3 regions of the Streptomyces sp. NPDC058308 genome follow, and region 3 is predicted to be linked to each of the others. Evidence: riboswitches for the same ligand, from Rfam matches in the RefSeq annotation. Region 3 holds a riboswitch; each other region holds the start of a gene.

Region 1 (4,272 bases), on a different contig from region 3:
GCTCCTGATGCTGGTCTTCCGCTCGATCCTGGTCCCGCTCAAGGCGGCGCTCGGCTTCCTGCTCTCGGTGGCCGCCGCGCTCGGGGCCGTGGTCGCGGTCTTCCAGTGGGGCTGGCTCGCGGACATCGTGGGCGTCGACCAGCCGGGTCCGATCATGAGCATGATGCCGATCTTCATGATCGGCGTGGTCTTCGGCCTGGCCATGGACTACGAGGTCTTCCTCGTGACGCGGATGCGCGAGGCGTACGTCCACGGGGCGCGCCCCGGCGAGTCGGTCGTGACCGGCTTCACCCACGGCGGACGGGTCGTGGCCGCGGCCGCGATCATCATGATCAGCGTCTTCTCCGGCTTCATCATGGAGAACGACGACATGATCAAGATGATGGGCTTCGGTCTGGCCATCGCCGTCCTCTTCGACGCCTTCGTCGTCCGCATGGCGATCGTGCCCGCGGTCCTCGCCCTGCTCGGCAAGTCCGCCTGGTGGCTGCCGCGCTGGCTGGACAAGCTCCTGCCCAACGTGGACGTGGAGGGCGAGAAGCTGCACAAGAACCTCGGCGACACGGGGGCACCCGAGGCCGAGACGGACCGGGAGCTTGCCCCTGCGGGCAGGTGAGACACGACGGTCCGGCGCGGGCGGGCCGGCCGGGGCACCCCTGAGGGGAAGTGCCTCGGCCGGCCCGCCCGGTCTTTTTCCCGGCTCCGTCGGAGCCGGGGACGTGCGCCTCAGCCGCGGTCCGCGTAGACCATCCAGACCTGCCCCGGGGCGAAGGGCATCGGTTCACCGTTGTCGCGGGTGAACGCCGTGCCCCTGGTGGCCGCGGAACGGTTCCAGCGCGTGGGGTAGGCCCTGCCGTCGCGCAGCACCAGCGCCCGGCCGCTGCCGACCGTCTCGATGTACGGCGTCACCGCGCCGTTGACGTCCTTGAAGCGCGAGGGACGCATGTTCACGTACTGGATCACGACGGTGGCGGCGCCGAGCCGGGACCCCGACGTACTGAGCGCGGGGGCGCCGTCGAAGGAGGCGAGCCACCGGTGCTCCCGCGGCGACCAGTCGAAGGTGTGGCTGGCGGCGGAGTAGCGGACGGTCCGGCTGCCGGTGGGGGCGCCGCCCGCCGGAGCGGGGCCGAAGCGGAAGCCGATGTCGGTCGGGTGGCCGGCCCGCGGCGCCGAACGCAGCAGCGCCCGCGGGCGTACGAAGAGGTTGTGCGGGGCGGGCCGGGCGCTCTCTCGGAAGTAGGCGCGCGGCACACGGTCGTGCGGGCGGGCGTACAGCGGGGCTTCCCTGAGCACCTTCTGCAGAGCGCTGCGCACCCCGGAGTAGGCCAGCACGGGCCGGCCGAACTGGCGCAGGAGTTCGGTGTCGGACTCGCGCGCGCTGCGCACCGGGCCGACCGACTCCGGAACCCTGCTGGAGTACACGCCCATCAGGCGGCTCATGCCGCCCTCGACCTTCTCCACGTAGATGATGTCCGCCTGGTCGAGACCGGTGTGCGGCCGTGCGGCCCGCGCGTTGTCGAACTTCACGGCCAGGACCGGTCCCTGGCTGGTCGGCTGCCCGGTGAAGGGTGACGGGGTCCGGTGCGCGGCACCGTCCCCGTGTGCCGGTGCACTCGCGAACGAGGGGGCGCTCACGGCGAGCGTCGCCGTGGCGACCAGCGCGAGCACGCGGGTGCCCAGACGGGTGCGGCGGGTGGCCCGTACTGGCCTGGCTGCCATGGGGACGTCTCCATTCGTGGCGGAACCGGTGTTGCCTGACGCAGCCGCAGGTCTACCGCCCCGGACCCCGGCCTCAATCGCCGCTGGGCCATCCACCACCGCCACATCACTCTTTACGGGTGCCCGCCGCGTGGCTCCGCCCCGAACCGCGCTCCGGGGTGCGTGAGCGCTCCCCGGGGTGCTCCGACGGCGGCCGGTCTTGGCCATGTACGCGCCACGCGGTACCGTCACTGCGATATCGACGACAGCTCGACGGAAGCCGGTGTGACTCCGGCACGGTCGCGCCACTGTGTGCGAGCGGTCCCCGTACCGCTCGTGAGTCAGACCCGTGGCTGTCGTCCTCTGCACCACCGAGACGGGACGCGAACTCCCGAAGGAGGCACCACCATGGCGCAACACGCCGCTCAGCCGACCGCCGACGCACCTGCCGTACCGGTCAAGCTGCCGCTGAAGGTGATCGCCCCATGGGCGGTCTTCTTCGGAATCCTGATGCTGGTCCTGCTGTACTTCGTCGGCGCCGAACAGGGCGCCACCTCCGTGTTCAGCGGCGCGGAGGTCCATGAATGGGTGCACGACGCCCGCCATCTGCTCGGCTTCCCCTGCCACTGACTGCCACTCACCAGGGGAAATTCGGCCCGCTCATGAACTCGACAACCGTACGCAACCTGCTCGTTCGAGGCATGCTCGCCGGTCTCGGGGCCGGCGTGCTCGCCCTCGTCATCGCCTACTGGCTCGGTGAGCCGAACGTCGACGCCGCCATCGACTTCGAAGAGGCCCACGCGAGCCACGCACACGGGGACGAGGTCGAACTCGTCTCCCGGAGCCTGCAGTCCACGGCCGGCCTCGCCACCGGCGTCCTCGTCTACGGGGTCGCCTTCGGCGGCATCGCCGCGCTCGCCTACAGCTTCGCCCTCGGCCGCGTCGGCCGGTTCGGCCCGCGTGCGACGGCGCTGCTGCTCTCGGGCTGCGCGCTGCTGGCCGTGTACGTCGTGCCGTTCCTGAAGTACCCGGCCAGTCCGCCCGCTGTCGGCAACCCCGACACCATCGGCAAGCGCACCTCCCTGTATCTGCTGATGATGGTGCTCAGCGTGCTCCTCGCGATCGCCGCGACCCTGCTGGGCAAGCGGCTTGTGCCCGCGCTCGGTGCCTGGTACGCGACCGTCGTGGCCGTGCTCGGTTTCGCCGTGGCCATTGGACTGGCCTACGAGTTCCTGCCCGTGATCAATGACGTTCCCGAGCATTTCCCGGCCGCCCTGCTCTGGCGTTTCCGGCTCTCCGCCCTCGCCATGCAGGCCACGCTGTGGGGTGCCTTCGGGCTGATCTTCGGGGAGTTGGCGCAGCGCCTGCTGCTGCCGAAGCCCGCGGCGCCCACGCCCGGGAAGCCGGTCGCGGCGGACCGGTAGGGCGGCGGAGTGCCCGGACACCCCGATCTGCCGACGGCTCGCGATCAGTTGCGCGTACTCGTCGGGGGGCCGTCTCGTCGTCGCGGGGCCGTGCTGCTGGCCCGCCACCCTGACCAGTGCCGCTGGACCGAGCGCGTCACGCGGCACCGAGCGGGCAGCCGAGCCGCATGTTCCAGCGTCCGGAGCGTCCGCTGAGTTCCGTCGTCGACAACGGCAGGACATCGAACCGCCAGAAGGCGGACAGCGGCGCCCCCGTCGCATGGACGGCCGCCGCCCGCACCACCTCGGGCTCCACAACGGCGACGACGCGTCCGGACGGGGTGTCCGCCCGGAGCGCGTCCAGCCACTCGGCCACACGCGAGCACACGTCCGCCACGGACTCTCCGCCCGGAGCCGCGGCCTCCGGCTCGGTCAGCCAACGGCCCACCGCCTGCGGTTCCGCGGCACTCACTTCCTCCAGCGACCTGCCGCGCCACCTGCCCGGGTCGAGACCGGCCAGAGAGGGTGCCTCCAGGCGCGCCCCGAGGCCGAGTGCGTCGGCGGTCTGCGCACAGCGCGCGCCGGGGGAGACGAGGACCTGGCATCCCGTGGGCAGGGTTCCGGCCGCCCGACGCGTCTGTGCCGCGCCGGCCGGGTCGAGGGGCTCGCCGTCGCCGAACACGCCGCGCCGCGCCGCGGCGGTCAGGGCAGGCGCGACGAGCAGCACGCGCGTGGTCACTGGACGTCCTTCCGCTGGTGGGTGCCGGAGCCCGCTTCCGCAGGCTTCGGGTGCGCCGCACCCCGCACGAATCGTCGGAGGTGCGCGCGCACGGCGTCGGGCCGCTCCAACCAGGGTTCGTGCCCGGCGCCCTCGATCCGCGTCAGTGGAAGACCGAGCCGGAGCGCCAGTGAAGCGAGTGATGACAGAGGGCGCGGATCGTCGGTCCCACCGAGGAGCTCCGTTCGCGCGGGCAGGCGCGCGGACAGGTCGTCGAGATGTTCGTCGAGCGGGTCCGCGCGGCCTTCCCTGCCGAGGTCACCGTTCATCGCCCAGTTGACCGGGCGCCGCCGCCGGGCGCTCTGCGCGGCCCAGGCCCATCCGCGTCCGGGATCGGCGTGGTCGGTGAACCAGGACAGGGTGAGCAACTCGACTTCCTGCTCCTCCGTGCGGCCC
Region 2 (4,272 bases), on a different contig from region 3:
CCTCGTACGACTTGCGTGCCGCGTCGAAGCAGAGGAGTTCCACGGGGACGCCGAGGCGGTCGCCGATCTCGCGTGCGATGTCGACGGTGATGCCGGAGGGTGCCGCCGAAGTGCCCTGGGCGAGGACCGGGTTGCCCAGGTTGATGGACGCCCGGAGCACGCCGGCCGGGGCCAGGTCCTGGGCGACGGCAGCAGGCGTGATCTTCATGAGGCGGAGTTTAGGACATGCCCCTGGGGGACGTCCGCGAGAGGCCATCCCCTCCGAGCCCTGCCCTGCCCGCCGAACACCGTGCGTACCGGCCTGCCTACCGCTCGGTCCCCGTATCGCAGCACGTCGCTCGATGTTCGCCTCTGCTTCACCCGCCGCTGTCGTGGATCGGCGAGCATCTGAGGTCCGGCCCGGAGCCGGTCGAGATCCATGTCGCGGTACCCCGAGGGGACAACGTTGCAACGCCCACGTCCAGGACGTACGTACCAAGGAGGCAGAACGCGCACGGCGGTCTCCCTCACGGCCCTCCTTTCGCTCTCCCTGGCGGGATGCGGTGTCGCGGGCATCGGGGGTGACGACGAGGACGGCGACGAGCGCGCCGCCGCGCGCTCCTCCGCCGTCGCGGGGATCGACTGCGCCGACACCGGCAAGGTTCCGGGCACCGGGTCGAGCGCCCAGCAGAACGCCATGAAGTACTGGATCAAGCAGTACCAGAGCGTGTGCCCGGGCGTGCGGATCGCGTACAACCCGATCGGCTCAGGGGCGGGCGGCGCGCAGTTCCTGCGGGGTGCGACCGCGTTCGGCGGCTCCGACAGCGCGCTGAAGCCCGAGGAGGTCGAGCGCTCGAAGGGCGTCTGCCGGGGCGGGCGCGCGATCGACCTGCCCATGGTCGGCGGGCCCATCGCGATCGGGTACGACCTGCCGGGCGTGGAGGACCTCGTCCTGGACGCTCCGACCCTCGCCAGGATCTTCGACCGGAAGATCACCTCCTGGGACGACCCGGAGATCCGGCGCCTCAACCCCGACGCCGATCTGCCGTCCATGCCGGTCCGCCCCGTGCACCGGTCGGACGACTCCGGGACCACGCAGAACTTCCAGGCCTACCTCGCGGGCGCGGCGCCCGGCGCCTGGGCCCACCCGGTCGGCAAGGCCTGGCAGGGCGGGGGTGGCGCCTCCGCGAGCGGGTCCAGTGGCGTGGCATCGGAGGTGACCTCGGGGTTCGGCGCCATCGGCTACTTCGAGCTGTCCTTCGCGCGGGACCGGCGGATAGAGACCGTGAGCATCGACACGGGCGCGCCCGCCCCGGTCGCACCGACGCCCACGACGGCGTCTGCCGGGATCGCGCAGGCGCGCGTCGCGGGCAAGGGCCGGGACATGAAGCTGAAGTTCCGCTACGGCGCCGCGAATCCGGGCGCGTACCCGATCGTCCAGGTGACCTACGAGATCGTCTGCGACAAGGGGAACCGCAAGGAGACGCTGCCCGCCCTCAAGTCGTTCCTGACGTACACGGCGAGCAAGGCGGGCCAGAAGGAACTGTCCGGCCTGCACTACGCGCCGCTCCCGGAGTCGGTCGCCGGTCAGGTGCGCGACGTGGTCGGCACGCTGTCCTGACGTACGGATGCGGGATCACGTGCGGGTGATCCCCGTCGCGCTCACTCTCGTCATCGAGGTAGCCGGTCTTTGAGTATCCGTACTCATGATCGGGATCCACGGCTCGCGCAAGCTGGTGTGGCAACGGCATGACGAGTCGACGTGAAGGAGTCAACAGTGGCCAGGAAGAACCGAGTTCGTACCGCCCCGCCAGCGGTCGGCGGCCGTGCGGCGCGGGCCGTGGTGGGACTCGCGCTGGCGGGCGTGGCGGGCGCCGTGCTCTCCGGCTGCTCCACGCAGGACGCGACCTGTGGCGGCGGCGAGTATCCCGTCCTGCGGGTGGGCAGCAGCGGGTCCGCGTGTCAGCCCGACGGAGAAGAGCCGCCCAAGGGCTACGCCCGCTACCCGGAGGGGAAGGTCCCCGAGCATGTCGGGGACAAGTGGGGCACGTACTGGAACGACCACACGCTCGACAAGGACGGCAGGATCGTCAAGCTGAAGGACGGCGAGTGAGCGGGCGGACACCGACTCGCCCGACGGGGTGGACTTACTAGGACGTCCAACTATATGTTCGTGACCAGAGCCCGCGGTGCAGGGAAGCCGGTGTGAATCCGGCGCGGTCCCGCCACTGTGACCGGGGAGTGCGTTCTCGCCGAGCGATACGCCACTGACGGAGCAAGTCCCGTCGGGAAGGCAGGGGAACGTGCGCTGATCCGGGAGTCAGGATACCGGCCGCGGGGTGTTCCGTGTTGTCCACGAGGATGGAGCAGACACGCATGGCACCGGTCCGTGACCACGACCCAGGTGATCCGGCGAAGCGAGCGGCGACCCCTGTCGACGCCCGACTCCACGACGGCTCTTAGGCCTTCGCGTCCCACGTCAGAACCGCGCGCCCACCTCACCCGGTGGCGTCGTCGGCCTGCCGTGCCATCCCCGGACTCACCTGACGAGAGCAGGCTCTCATGGTCCGTGAACTGACACATTTCATCGGCGGCAAGCATGTGCGCGGGGCGTCCGGGCTCTTCGCCGATGTGTACGACCCCAACACCGGTTGCGTACAGGCACATGTGCCGCTGGCCGGGCGTGACGAGACGGTCGCGGCGATCGCCGACGCCGAGTCGGCGCAGCGTGCGTGGGGTGAGTGGAACCCGCAGCGGCGCGCCCGCGTCCTGCTGCGCTTCCTCCAACTCGTCGACGAGGAGCGGGAGTCCCTGGCCCGGCTGCTCTCCCGCGAGCACGGCAAGACGGTCGCCGACGCCCACGGTGACCTGCAACGCGGCCTCGAAGTCGTCGAGTTCGCCGCGGGCATCCCGCACCTCCTGAAGGGCGAGTTCACCGACAACGCCGGCACCGGCATCGACGTGCACTCCCTGCGGGTGCCCCTCGGTGTCACCGCCGGGATCACCCCGTTCAACTTCCCCGCGATGATCCCGCTGTGGAAGGCGGCCCCCGCGCTCGCCTGTGGCAACTCCTTCGTCCTCAAGCCGTCCGAACGCGCGCCCTCCGTACCGCTCAGGCTCGCCGAGCTGTTCCTGGAGGCGGGCCTGCCGCCCGGTGTCCTGAACGTCGTCAACGGAGGCAAGGAGACCGTCGACACCCTCCTGGAGGACCCCCGGGTCCAGGCGCTCGGCTTCGTCGGGTCCACGCCGATCGCCGCGCACATCTACGCCACCGCCGCCGCGCACGGCAAACGCGCCCAGTGCTTCGGCGGCGCCAAGAACCACATGATCGTCATGCCCGACGCCGACCTCGACCAGGCCGTGGACGCCCTCATCGGTGCCGGGTACGGCTCGGCGGGGGAGCGTTGCATGGCCATCGCGGTCGCCGTCCCCGTGGGCGAGGGGACCGCCGACGCGCTCGTCGCCCGGCTCAAGGAACGCGTCGCGGACCTGCGCATCGGCCGCTCCGACGACCCCGGGACGGACTTCGGCCCGCTGGTGAGCCGCGACGCGCTCGACCGGGTCCGCCGCTACGTGGACGTCGGCGTCAGCGAAGGGGCCGAACTGGTCGTGGACGGACGGGACTTCACGCTGCCCGGTCACGAGAACGGCTTCTTTGCCGGAGCCACGCTCTTCGACCGCGTCTCGCCCCGCATGCGGATCTACCGTGAGGAGATCTTCGGCCCGGTGCTGTGCGTGGTCCGCGCGGCCGACTACGAGACCGCTCTGCGCCTGCCCACCGAACACCCCTACGGCAACGGCGTCGCCCTCTTCACCAGGGACGGCGACACCGCCCGCGACTTCACCCGCCGCGTCGGCGCGGGCATGGTCGGGGTCAACGTGCCGATCCCCGTCCCGGTGGCTTACCACACCTTCGGCGGCTGGAAGCGGTCCGGCTTCGGCGATCTCAACCAGCACGGCCCCGACGCCGTCCGCTTCTACACCCGTACGAAGACCGTCACCTCGCGCTGGCCCTCCGGGGCCAGGGAGGGCGCGAGTTTCACCATCCCGACGATGGGATGACGGCGATGACATCGATGGCCACCACCCTCACCAAGGACCAGCTCGCACTGGCCGAGGTCACACTCGACTTCGCCGACACGTATCTGGCGCCGCACGCCGTCGCCTGGGACCGCGACAAACACTTCCCTGTGGACGTCCTGCGCAAGGCCGCCGAACTGGGCCTCGGTGGTGTCTACGTATCCGAGGAGCACGGCGGTTCCGGGCTCGGCCGCACCGACGGAACCCTCGTGT
Region 3 (4,272 bases):
CTGCCGCTCCTCATCGCGTTCGCGGTGCTCGCCGCGTACACGTACTCGTCCGGTCTGCGCGCGCCCGCGCTGATCGCGTTCGTGAAGGACGGCCTGATCTATCTCGTCATCGCCGTCGCGATCATCTACATCCCGATCAAGCTCGGCGGGTTCGACGAGATCTTCCGGGCGGCGAGCGACAAGTTCTCGGCGACGAACGAGGCGGCGGGCAAGCCCGTCGCGGGCCTCGCGCCGGGCGAGGCCGGGCAGTGGACGTACGCGACGCTGGCCCTCGGCTCCGCGCTCGCGCTGTTCATGTACCCGCACTCGATCACGGCGACGCTCTCCTCCAAGAGCCGCAACGTGATCCGCCGCAACACCACGATCCTGCCGCTCTACTCGCTGATGCTCGGCCTGCTCGCGCTGCTCGGGTTCATGGCGATCGCCGCCGGGGTGAAGGTGGAGAACGGTCAGCTGGCGATTCCGCAGCTGTTCGAGAACATGTTCCCCGACTGGTTCACGGGCGTCGCGTTCGCCGCCATCGGCATCGGCGCGCTCGTCCCCGCGGCGATCATGTCGATCGCGGCCGCGAATCTCTTCACCCGCAACATCTACAAGGACTTCCTCAAGCCGGACGCGACACCGCAGCAGGAGATGAAGGTCTCCAAGCTGGTCTCGCTCCTGGTGAAGGTCGGCGCCCTCGCCTTCGTCCTCACCATGGACAAGACGGTCGCGATCAACTTCCAGCTGCTCGGTGGCATCTGGATCCTGCAGACGATGCCCGCGCTGGTCGGCGGCCTGTTCACCCGGTGGTTCCACCGCTGGGCGCTGCTCGCGGGCTGGGCGGTCGGCATGGCCTACGGAACGCTCGCCGCGTACGGCGTCGCCTCGCCGACCCAGAAGCACTTCGGCGGCTCGTCCGACGAGATCCCCGGCATCGGCGAGATCGGCTACATCGGCCTGACGGCGTTCGTCCTGAACGTGGTCGTGACCGTGGTCCTCACCTTCGTCCTGAAGGCGCTCAAGGCCCCCGACGGCGTCGACGAGACGTCCCCGGAGGACTACACGGCCGACGCGGGCGACCCCGGCGTCATAGAGGAACTGCCGAAGGCGACGGCGGGCGCCGGACACTGAGAGCCTGTGTCATAACCCGCTGCGCACAGCGGCAAAGGGCCGCCGGAAATCCGGAGGCCCTTTGTCGTACCCGTGTTGCACACTGCGCCGCATGGACATCACGATCAGGCGGGCACGGCCCGAGGAGTACGGGGCGCTGGGTGATCTCACCGCGCGGGCCTATCTCGAAGACGGACACCTGGACTTCGGGGCGGAGGACCGCTATCTGCCCGTACTGCGGGACGTGGCGGGGCGCGCGGCGCACGCCGAGATCCTGGTGGCCGCGGCGGACGACACGACGGCAGGCGGGCTGCTCGGCGGCGTGACCTTCGTGCCGTCCTGCGGCCCCGTGGCCGACATCGCGCGGGAGGGCGAGTCGGAGATCCGCATGCTGGCGGTCTCGCCCGGGGCGCGCGGCCGCGGTGTGGGCGAACTCCTGGTGCGCGCCTGCGTCCAGCGGTCCAGGGACGCGGGCAGGGACCGGCTCGTGCTGTCCTCCTCGCCCTCGATGCGGACCGCCCACCGGCTCTACGAACGCCTCGGCTTCGCACGGACCCCGGAGCGCGACTGGTCCCCGGTCCCCGGCCTCCCACTGCTCACCTACGCGTTGACACTCTAGGTCCTGTCGTCAAACTCGCGTCGTTCGCCCGGAGGGCGGCCTCGCGGCGTCTGGTGCGTGCGATCGCAAGGCGGAGGGTCATCCCGGTACTGGGCGTACCGGGATGAGCCCGACAACGCGGCGAGCGTGCGTGCCAGGCGTCGCGAGGCAGACGGGAGTTTGACGACAGGGCCTAGGGGCCACTGTCCGAGCCCGCCGCGCGATCCGACACAAGATGTAGGCCTGCTTCAGCAGCGCGACACAAGATGTATGCTCGTGCTCGCTGTCGCCGCAGGGGAATCCGGTGCAAGTCCGGAACTGTCCCGCAACGGTAGACGTGTACGCATTTGTCGTGCGCGGAGTCCGAAGACCTGCCGGCAGTGCACCCGAGTCGTCCGGCCCGGGTGCCGACCGTCCGGGCCTCGTGGAATGGGCCGGTGGACGCGGTACGCCGCCCTGCCCGGGTGCGCCCGTGTGTGCCGATCCCTCCCCAGGCCCAGAGCCGAGCGAGGGAGAGCCCCACGTGACCATCGCGCCCGCCGAACCTGCGTCAGCGCTGGCACCGCAGCCCACCGACAGCGCTGAGGGTACCGACGCGCCGGGGACCGCGCTGCTGCGCACCCTGACCGACCTCACCGCCGACCTCCCCGACGCCGACCCCGGCCGGGTGGCGGCCGCCGCGCTGCGCGGCCGGTCGGCCAGGGCCGACGAGAGTGAGCTCCGGGAGCTCGCGACCGAGGCGGCCGCGGGGCTCATCTCCGAGGACCCTACGTACTCGAAGCTCGCCGCCCGGCTGCTCTCCCTCTCCATCGCCGCCGAGGCCGCCTCGCAGGGCGTGCGCTCCTTCACCGAGTCGATCGCGGTCGGCCACCGCGAGGGCCTGATCGCCGACCGCACCGCCGCGTTCGTGACCGCGCACGCCGCCCGGCTCGACGCGCTCGTGGAGAGCGCGCTCGCGGACGGCGCCGACTTCCGCTTCGGCTACTTCGGCCTGCGCACGCTGCACAGCCGCTACCTGCTGCGCCACCCGATCACCCGGCAGGTCATCGAGACGCCGCAGCACTTCATGCTGCGCGTCGCGAGCGGCCTGGCGGAGACCGACTGGGACACGGCGGCGGACAGCAGCCGCGCGGTCGGCGAAGTCGCCTCGCTGTACGGGCTGATGAGCCGCCTGGACTACCTGCCGTCCTCGCCGACGCTCTTCAACTCCGGCACCCGCCACCCGCAGATGTCCTCCTGCTACCTCCTCGACTCCCCGCTGGACGAGCTCGACTCGATCTACGACCGCTACCACCAGGTCGCGCGGCTCTCCAAGCACGCGGGCGGCATCGGCCTCTCGTACTCCCGCATCCGTTCGCGCGGTTCGCTGATCCGCGGCACGAACGGGCACTCCAACGGCATCGTGCCGTTCCTGAAGACGCTGGACGCCTCGGTGGCCGCGGTGAACCAGGGCGGGCGGCGCAAGGGCGCGGCCGCGGTCTACCTGGAGACCTGGCACTTTGACATCGAGGAGTTCCTGGAGCTGCGCGACAACACCGGCGAGGACCAGCGGCGCACGCACAACCTCAACCTCGCGCACTGGATCCCGGACGAGTTCATGCGCCGCGTCGCCGCCGACCGGGAGTGGTCGCTGTTCTCGCCGTCCGACGTGCCCGAGCTCGTCGACCTGTGGGGCGAGGAGTTCGACGCCGCCTACCGCCGGGCGGAGGCCGCAGGACTCGCCAGGAAGACGATGTCGGCCCGCGACCTCTACGGCCGCATGATGCGCACCCTCGCGCAGACCGGCAACGGCTGGATGACCTTCAAGGACGCCGCCAACCGCACCGCGAACCAGACCGCCGAGCCCGGCCACACCGTGCACTCCTCCAACCTCTGCACGGAGATCCTGGAGGTGACGGACGACGGCGAGACGGCCGTCTGCAACCTCGGCTCGGTGAACCTCGGCGCGTTCGTGGAGAACGGCGACCTCGCGTGGGACCGTCTCGACGAGACCGTCCGGACCGCCGTCACCTTCCTCGACCGCGTCGTCGACATCAACTTCTACCCGACCGAGCAGGCGGGCCGCTCCAACGCCAGGTGGCGCCCGGTGGGCCTCGGCGCGATGGGACTTCAGGACGTCTTCTTCCAGCTGAAGCTTCCCTTCGACTCCCCCGAGGCGCGGGCGCTCTCCACCCGTATCGCCGAGCGCATCATGCTCGCCGCGTACGAGACCTCCGCCGACCTCGCCGAGCGCAGCGGCCCGCTGCCCGCCTGGGAGAAGACCCGCACCGCGCGCGGCGTCCTGCACCCCGACCACTACGACGTCGAGCTGACATGGCCCGAGCGCTGGGCGGCGCTGCGGGAACGCATCGCCGCGACCGGCATGCGCAATTCGCTGCTGCTCGCCATCGCGCCGACCGCCACCATCGCGTCCATCGCGGGTGTCTACGAGTGCATCGAGCCGCAGGTCTCCAACCTCTTCAAGCGCGAGACCCTGTCCGGCGAGTTCCTCCAGGTCAACGCCTATCTGGTGGAGGATCTCAAGCGGCTCGGGAGGTGGGACGCGCAGAGCCGCGAGGCGCTGCGCGAGGCCAGCGGCTCGG

What was found. Region 3 has a riboswitch for cobalamin ahead of ACFVYL_RS13590 (ribonucleoside-diphosphate reductase subunit alpha). Riboswitches for the same ligand answer to the same signal wherever they lie in the genome.
Region 1: linked by a shared signal. The riboswitch ahead of ACFVYL_RS30230 (CbtB-domain containing protein) and the one ahead of ACFVYL_RS13590 (ribonucleoside-diphosphate reductase subunit alpha) in region 3 are both predicted to bind cobalamin.
Region 2: linked by a shared signal. The riboswitch ahead of ACFVYL_RS14765 (CoA-acylating methylmalonate-semialdehyde dehydrogenase) and the one ahead of ACFVYL_RS13590 (ribonucleoside-diphosphate reductase subunit alpha) in region 3 are both predicted to bind cobalamin.

What each region holds. Positions count from the first base shown of each region.
Region 1 covers NZ_JBHVZA010000027.1:74,996-79,267, forward strand. The annotation lists gene ACFVYL_RS30220 (MMPL family transporter) at 1-613, shown strand, start outside; gene ACFVYL_RS30225 (DUF3048 domain-containing protein) at 724-1,716, opposite strand; cobalamin riboswitch at 1,925-2,067, shown strand; gene ACFVYL_RS30230 (CbtB-domain containing protein) at 2,104-2,325, shown strand; gene ACFVYL_RS30235 (CbtA family protein) at 2,358-3,119, shown strand; gene ACFVYL_RS30240 (histidine phosphatase family protein) at 3,256-3,837, opposite strand; gene ACFVYL_RS30245 (alpha/beta fold hydrolase) at 3,834-4,272, opposite strand, start outside.
Region 2 covers NZ_JBHVZA010000009.1:108,262-112,533, forward strand. The annotation lists gene ACFVYL_RS14750 (transporter substrate-binding domain-containing protein) at 1-208, opposite strand, end outside; gene pstS (phosphate ABC transporter substrate-binding protein PstS) at 446-1,600, shown strand; gene ACFVYL_RS14760 (SCO0607 family lipoprotein) at 1,757-2,092, shown strand; cobalamin riboswitch at 2,150-2,331, shown strand; gene ACFVYL_RS14765 (CoA-acylating methylmalonate-semialdehyde dehydrogenase) at 2,542-4,041, shown strand; gene ACFVYL_RS14770 (acyl-CoA dehydrogenase family protein) at 4,056-4,272, shown strand, end outside.
Region 3 covers NZ_JBHVZA010000008.1:104,024-108,295, forward strand. The annotation lists gene mctP (monocarboxylate uptake permease MctP) at 1-1,113, shown strand, start outside; gene ACFVYL_RS13585 (GNAT family N-acetyltransferase) at 1,205-1,711, shown strand; cobalamin riboswitch at 1,948-2,084, shown strand; gene ACFVYL_RS13590 (ribonucleoside-diphosphate reductase subunit alpha) at 2,214-4,272, shown strand, end outside.